DNA from 2 places in the Pseudomonas knackmussii B13 genome. Region 2 is predicted to be linked to the other one. Evidence: predicted binding sites of a transcription regulator. Region 2 holds the regulator's gene; the other holds the start of a gene.
What was found. The regulator LexA, encoded in region 2, represses DNA repair genes until DNA is damaged. The targets are predictions, from matches to a motif close to CTGTNTNNNNANACAG.

Region 1 (3,753 bases), 1.3 Mb from region 2:
CCGCGCTGGAAGCTGAAGTTCGACAGGCAGTGCAGCTCGGCGTAGGCGGGCGTCATGCGAACCAGCCGTGGAGCAGCCACGGCCCCTCGTTGCCGACCTCGCGGTAGGCCCAGGCGCGCTGGCCGGCGCGGGTCTCTACCAGGTAATAGTCGCGGCGCAGGTCGCCGCCGTCCCACCAGCCGGATTCGATGCGCTCGGGTCCTGCGAGGATGCGCGGTGCGGCTTCGCGCAGCACCTGCGGTTGCGCCAGCAGCCAGCCGGGGCGCGGGCCGCAGGGTGCCAGCGGCGGCGGACGCGGGTTGTCGCGCGGTTGCCAGGCCTGCTCCGGTCGGTGCTCGGCGAGGGCGCCGAGGCCGTGCACGGCGTCGTCGCCGAGACGGGCGCGCAGGCGTTCGCGCAGTTGCTCCCAGGGCAGCGACTGTTGCGGGCGCTCGTCGAACAGCTGGCGGTGCTCGGGGGCGAAGGCCGGCAGTTCGTCGGCGTGCAGGCGCACGGCATACACCGGGGCGGGCAACTGCAGGTGCTCCAGGCGGCCACGGGTCAGCTCGAAGAGCATCGCCGGGTCGCGCTCGGCGCTGAGCAGGCCGACCGGCATGCGCGTGTCGCCTCGGCCGTGGTGTTCCAGGTGCAGCTCGAAGCGTTGCACGCCGCTGTCGCGGCCGGCGAGGAAGGCAGCGAGGTCGCCGGTCAGACGGCGCAGCGGGAAGAGCAGGGCCTGGGTCGACTCGACGTCGAAGTTCAGCTCGAGGCGCGACTCGAAGACCTCCGGCGGACGGTAGAAGTCCAGGGCCAGGGCGCGCTGGCCGAGCAGGGCGTCCAGGTGCTGCAGCAGCGTCGGCGGGAAGCGCCGGGCCAGGCCGTCGCGGGGCAGGACGAGGACCTGCTGCAGCGTGCGCAGGCCCATGCGTGCCAGGCTGGAAAGGGCTTCTTTCGGCAGGCCGCAGCGCTCCAGCGGCAGGCGGCCGAGGACTTCACGCAGCTCGCCGGGGTCTTCCACGACCAGGCCGTCGCCGGCGTTGACCAGCACCCGCGCGGCGACCGGATTGGGCGCCAGGCCGATGCGCTGGCGAAAGCCCAGGGCGTCCAGCTCGGCGCGCAGGCGTGCCTCGAAGCGCGGCCAGGGCCCGAACAGGCCGAGGCTGGAACGCACCTCCAGCAGCAGGGCGCGCGGATAGTGCTGGCTGACCTGTGAGCTGAAGCCGTAAGCCCAGGCGGCGAGCAGGTCGTGGCAGCGCTGGATTTCCTCGGCGTCGTAGTCGGCACAGGCGAAATCGCCGCTCAGGGCGCGCGCGGCGGTCAGCGATTGCCCGGGGCGCAGGCCGAGCTGGCGGGCCGCCGGGTTGAGCGCCTGGATGACGCGGCGCTGCGCCGGGCCGCCGAGCAGGGCCAGGGGCGCCTCGGGATCGGCGCGGCCGCGCAACGCGGCGTCCATCGCCAGCTGCGGTAAAAGGATGCAGGCCCAGAGCATGTCGGCCTCAGTGCAGCGCCGCCAAAGGCAGCGGCTTGGCCGGGGCCAGCCCGCCGCGGCACTTGAGCACGCGCAGCTGCGCCGGGCGCGTCTCGACCGCCAGGCGCAGGGCCGCGGGGGAGGGGTTGACTGCCTCGCGCAGCGGGCGGAAGGCGAAGCCCAGGGTCTGGCCGCTTTCCGCCGCCACCTGCAGGCGGCGCAGGGCGCGGTCGTCGGCCTGCTGCGGCCAGCACAGCACGGCGCCGCAGCAACCCGAGCGCAGCGCTTGTTCGGCGGCCCAGAGCGCGTCGCGGCCGTCGGCCTCGACCCAGATCAGTTGGCGCAGATCGACACCGGCGTCCAGCCAGGCGCGCGGGTAGGGCACATGCGGCGGAGCCACCAGCACCAGGCGCTCGCCAGCGGCACTCAGGCGCGCCAGGGTCGGCCAGAGCAGCTGCAGTTCGCCGATGCCCTCGGCGGCATGGAGGATCTCGCTGAGCGCCGCTTCCGGCCAGCCGCCGCTGGGCAGCAGGGCGTCCAGGCGGGCATGGCCAGTGGGCTGGGCGCCGGCCGGCGCGGCGAGCGACGGGCCTTTCCAGACGCGGCGCTGGTCGAGCAGTTCGCCCAGGGCTAGCGCGACGCCCATGTCCGCACCGGGAGGATGTGTCTGAAGGGAAGGGATGAAGGCGTCATGGGGATGTCAGAAAATACTGTATGGAAATACAGTATCGGTCGACCTCTGCCCACGGGTCAATATCGCCGCACGCCGGGGCACAGCGGCCAACGTGGGGGCGCGGTGCGCAGCCTGGCCGTCCGTCGGGTAGGCTCTTAGGCGTCTGTAGGAATTGATCGGGCGGGGTTGTGCGATATGTCGATGCTGACTTTTTGCTACTACTGATCGAACTTGCCGGCGAAAAGCCGGTCAGAGATGCCGTATTCGGGCTTCTGCGCCTCGTCCGGACGCCCCCAAGGGAGTAAGGGCCGGGCATTGTAAGCCGCACGCGGCCTCATTAGACTGCGCGCCATTCATACCCTCGTTCCTGTCGAAGGACTCACATGATCAAGAAATGTCTGTTCCCGGCTGCCGGTTACGGCACCCGCTTCCTCCCGGCCACCAAGGCCATGCCCAAGGAAATGCTGCCGATCGTCAACAAGCCGCTGATCCAGTACGGCGTTGAAGAGGCGCTGGAAGCCGGGCTGTCGGAGATCGGCATCGTTACCGGTCGCGGCAAGCGCTCCCTGGAAGACCACTTCGACATCAGCTACGAGCTGGAAACCCAGATTCGTAACACCGACAAGGAAAAATACCTGGTCGGTATCCGTCGCCTGATCGACGAATGCACCTTCTCCTACACCCGTCAGATCGAGATGAAGGGCCTGGGCCACGCCATCCTCACCGGCCGCCCGCTGATCGGCGACGAGCCCTTCGCCGTGGTCCTGGCGGACGACCTCTGCCTGAACCTGGAAGGCGACAGCGTCCTGAAGCAGATGGTCAAGCTGTACAACCAGTTCCGCTGCTCCATCGTGGCGATCCAGGAAGTGCCGCCGGAAGAGACCAACAAGTACGGCGTGATCGCCGGCGAGATGATCCGCGACGACATCTACCGCGTGAACACCATGGTCGAGAAGCCCAAGCCCGAAGAAGCCCCGTCGAACCTGGCGATCATCGGCCGCTACATCCTGACTCCGGACATTTTCGACCTGATCGAACAGACCGAGCCGGGCAAAGGCGGCGAGATCCAGATCACCGACGCCCTGATGAAGCAGGCCCAGGACGGTTGCGTGCTGGCCTACAAATTCAAGGGCAAGCGTTTCGACTGCGGTAGCGCCGAGGGTTACATCGAGGCGACCAACTTCTGCTACGAGAACCTCTACAAGACCGGCAAGGCTTGGTAATTCCAGCGCTTTGACGGTTTGTCGAAAAAGCCACCTTCGGGTGGTTTTTTCGTTTCTGCTCAAACGACTCGGTGTTCCCCCTGTAGGAGCGGCCCATGGCCGCGAATCGCGCGCATGGCGCGCTCCTACAGGTGAAAATCGGCGCGCGGAGAAGGTCCGCTCCTACGGAATCGGCATCGCCTCCGACCCCGGCCCCAGCGGCTGGCCGTAGCTGAACTCCACGTAATTACCGGCAGGATCCCTAAGTCCGCAGTAATAGCCGACCGGGTAGGGTTCCTGGCGCGGCGGCCAGATCAGGCATCCCGCGCGCTCGGCTTCGGCGGCGATGGCGTCGACCTTTTCGTGGCTGTCCACGGCGAAGCCGAAGTGGCTGTAGTCGTCGCTGGCCAGGTGGCGGGATTCGCCGCCGG
Region 2 (3,753 bases):
TGCGTGCCAACCAGCCGACGCTGACCAATATTGCCTGCCGCGAGTGCGGCCGTCCGATGATGATTCGTACCGCCTCCACCGGCGTGTTCCTCGGCTGCTCGGGCTACAGCCTGCCGCCGAAAGAGCGCTGCAAGGCGACCATCAACCTGATTCCGGGCGACGAAATCGCCGCGGATGACGAGGGCGAGTCCGAATCCCGCGTGCTGCGCAGCAAGCACCGTTGCCCGATCTGCAGCACGGCGATGGATGCCTACCTGCTGGACGAGAAGCGCAAGCTGCATATCTGCGGCAACAACCCGGACTGCGCCGGCTACGAGATCGAAGAAGGTCAGTACCGCATCAAGGGCTACGAAGGTCCGAGCCTGGAATGCGACAAGTGCGGCAGCGAAATGCAGCTCAAGACCGGCCGTTTCGGCAAGTTCTTCGGCTGCACCAACGCAACCTGCAAGAACACCCGCAAGCTGCTGAAGAACGGTGAGCCTGCGCCGCCGAAGATGGATGCGATCCGCATGCCGGAGCTCAAGTGCGAGAAGGTGGACGACGTCTACGTTCTGCGCGACGGCGCTTCCGGCCTGTTCCTGGCCGCCAGCCAGTTCCCGAAGAACCGTGAGACCCGTGCCCCTCTGGTCAGCGAGTTGGTGCCGCACAAGGATGAGCTGGATCCGAAGTACCACTTCCTGCTCGCCGCGCCGCAGAAGGACCCGGATGGCCGCCCGGCGGTGATCCGCTTCAGCCGCAAGACCAAGGAGCAGTACGTGCAGTCCGAGGTCGAGGGCAAGCCCACCGGCTGGCGCGCCTTCTACGACGGCGGCAAGTGGAAGGTCGAAGACAAGCGCTGATGGGCGGCGCGCCCCGCGCAAGTTGGCGCGCATATACTGCCGAATGACTGTTTGAGGGCGCGTCGATGGCTCAGGAACTCTACACCCGCACCAACCAGAAACTGTACTTCGCCGGCCTGGCCCTGGAAGCCTGGCGCAAGGCCGAAGAAGCGCGCCCGATGAACGCACAGGCGCTGGTTCAAGCGGAGCGCGAATCGGCGCTGTTCCATCTGTACGGCGCAGTTCTGGGTGTGGCTCACGAGATTGCGGGCTACTACCGTTTGCCCCAGGCGGGCGCCCCTCGCGTCGAAATGCTGCTCAATGCCGAGGTGCTCGCCGCTGCTCCGAGCCCTGAACTGGCCGAGCTCGTGGAGCTGGCACTGCAGCCTGAGACCTGGTTGGCTCAACTGCTGGCGGCCTATGCCGAACTGTTCCAGCCACCGCGCGAGCCGCGCAAGGCCAAGGTCGATCCGACCCAGCCGTTGATTCAGGCCATCAGCCTTGACGCAGAAGAGCTGCAGCCCTTGAGCAATGCGGATGTGGAAGCCTGGCGCAAGTCGATCAAGGAAATGGTGCTGCGTTTCCGTGGCGCGCTGACCGAACTCTAAGGGGCTGAATCGAGCCCCGTAAGTCCGATGGGCTAGGGTAGCCCGGTCATGGCTGGTACAATGGCCGGTCTGCTGTGAGAGAACCTAGCCATGCCAACCTCATTTCTGGAAATCGTAGAACTGCCTGACGGACGCATTGTGTTGCGTCGCGCGGATGATGAGGAGGCATTGGTGACGCTGGAGTTCTCCAGCGATGCCAAAGGGTTCCTGCAAGGCCAGCACATCGAGGTCGCCAAGGCGATGTTCAACATCGGTGTGCAGATGGCCGGTCGCCTCGCCGAAGGTGGCGATGTCGAACAGGACGGCCCGCGCGTCCTGCACTGAGACGCTCTCGCTTTAATTAACCCAGACGAATGTTCAGGCTCTGCGCCCGTCCGATGACAGCGGCGCGGGACAGCTGCGCGCGCGCCTGGGTGCCGAGCGCCGGTAGCCAGCTCACGACGGTATGGCTGTGGCCCAGGCGCAGGGCTTCGCAGGCGATGCTTTGTGCGGAGGCTTGATCTCGCGCTGGGAGCAGCAGAATGCGTTCGCGGTTGAGCCCGGCCTTGCGCAGCCAGTCGTGAGTCAGGCTGGCCGGCGGGGCAACCAGCGTCAGCCAGCGTGCATCCTGTTCTTCGCTGAGTTCGCGCAGGATGGGGGCGAGGAGGGTCAGGCAGTTACCCGGTAGTCCGCGCAGCGACAGCTCGCTGAAAGCCCCGTCTTCGGGCGCGTCAGGCTCTGCCATCTGCACCAGCAGCGGTTCGTTGGCGTTGGCCCAGAGGGCTTCCTGGAACAGCGGCAGTTGCGGAAGGTCCAGCGGTTGCGGGTACTGCATGGTGCCTCTCCTGTTAGCGGCGGATGACGCCGACGCTCAAGCCTTCGATGATCAGTTCCTGTTCCTGGAGATCGACCTCGATGGGGGCGAACTCGGGGTTCTCGGCGATCAGCCAGACCTTGCTGCCTTCACGCTTGAAGCGTTTCACGGTGACTTCCTCGCCCAGGCGGGCGACGACGATCTGGCCGTTGCGCGCCTCGCGGGTGACATGCACGGCAAGGAGGTCGCCATCGAGGATGCCGACGTCCTTCATGCTCTGTCCGCGAACTCGCAGCAGGTAGTCGGCGCGCGGATTGAAGAAGGCCGGGTTGATACGGCAGGCGTCTTCGACGTTCTGCTCAGCGAGGATCGGGGCGCCAGCGGCGACGCGGCCGATGATCGGCAGTTCGTCTTCATTCGCTGCGGCGCTTGGCTCGAAGCCCGGGATGCGGATACCTCGCGATGCGCCCGGGGTCATCTCGATGGCGCCTTTGCGGGCCAGTGCCTTGAGGTGTTCTTCGGCGGCGTTGGGCGACTTGAAGCCCAGTTCCTGGGCGATCTCGGCGCGGGTCGGCGGGTAGCCGTTGTCCTCCAGGCAGCGCTTGATGAAGGCGAGGATCTCGGCTTGGCGCGGCGTCAGCTTCTGCATATCCCTACTCTGTCTTTTTGTACAGTTGCTGGGATTATATACAGTGGTTGGCGACTGGCAACGAATTATTTCAGGTTGCGTTCCTGTTACTCGTCGGCTACGGGAGGCGTCTTGCTGATATCGTTCGTCGCTATCCGTTGTTTTCTGCAACAATCCTCCGCGCCAAGCTTGACAATGTCTCGGGGTGAAACGTAAGTTTCAAACAAGTGTTTGTCAGGTGAGTTGATCCATGGCCCAGTCCGAAACCGTCGAACGTATCCTCGATGCTGCGGAGCAGCTGTTCGCGGAAAAAGGCTTCGCCGAAACCTCGTTGCGTCTGATCACCAGCAAGGCGGGTGTGAACCTGGCTGCGGTGAACTATCACTTCGGTTCGAAGAAGGCGCTCATTCAAGCGGTTTTCTCGCGCTTCCTCGGGCCGTTCTGCGCCAGCCTGGAAAAGGAACTCGACCGCCGCCAGGCCAAGACCGACGCGCCGCGCGCTTCCCTCGAGGAACTGCTGGAGCTGCTGGTGGTGCAAGCCATGGCGGTGAAACCGCGCAGTGGCAACGACCTGTCGATCTTCATGCGTCTGCTCGGGCTGGCCTTCAGCCAGAGCCAGGGGCACCTGCGCAAGTACCTCGAAGAGGTCTACGGCAAGGTGTTCCGTCGCTTCATGTTGTTGGTCAACGAAGCTGCGCCGCGTCTGCCTCCCATCGAGCTGTTCTGGCGTGTGCATTTCATGCTCGGCGCTGCGGCTTTCAGCATGTCCGGCATCAAGGCCCTGCGCGCCATGGCTGAGACCGACTTCGGCGTGAACACCTCGATCGAGCAGGTGATGCGCCTGATGGTGCCGTTCCTGGCTGCCGGCATGCGTGCCGACAGCGGAGTCAGCGATCCGTCGCTGGC

Region 1: a site for LexA is predicted at 2,158-2,173, ahead of imuA (translesion DNA synthesis-associated protein ImuA). Genes of this name have one in related genera too.

The regions. Positions count from the first base shown of each region.
Region 1 covers NZ_HG322950.1:2,695,659-2,699,411, forward strand. The annotation lists gene PKB_RS12780 (error-prone DNA polymerase) at 1-56, opposite strand, end outside; gene PKB_RS12785 (Y-family DNA polymerase) at 53-1,468, opposite strand; gene imuA (translesion DNA synthesis-associated protein ImuA) at 1,476-2,093, opposite strand; gene galU (UTP--glucose-1-phosphate uridylyltransferase GalU) at 2,504-3,343, shown strand; gene PKB_RS12800 (VOC family protein) at 3,506-3,753, opposite strand, start outside.
Region 2 covers NZ_HG322950.1:3,957,598-3,961,350, reverse strand. The annotation lists gene topA (type I DNA topoisomerase) at 1-839, shown strand, start outside; gene PKB_RS18665 (DUF6586 family protein) at 905-1,426, shown strand; gene PKB_RS18660 (hypothetical protein) at 1,517-1,750, shown strand; gene sulA (SOS-induced cell division inhibitor SulA) at 1,767-2,240, opposite strand; gene lexA (transcriptional repressor LexA) at 2,254-2,868, opposite strand; gene PKB_RS18645 (TetR/AcrR family transcriptional regulator) at 3,098-3,753, shown strand, end outside.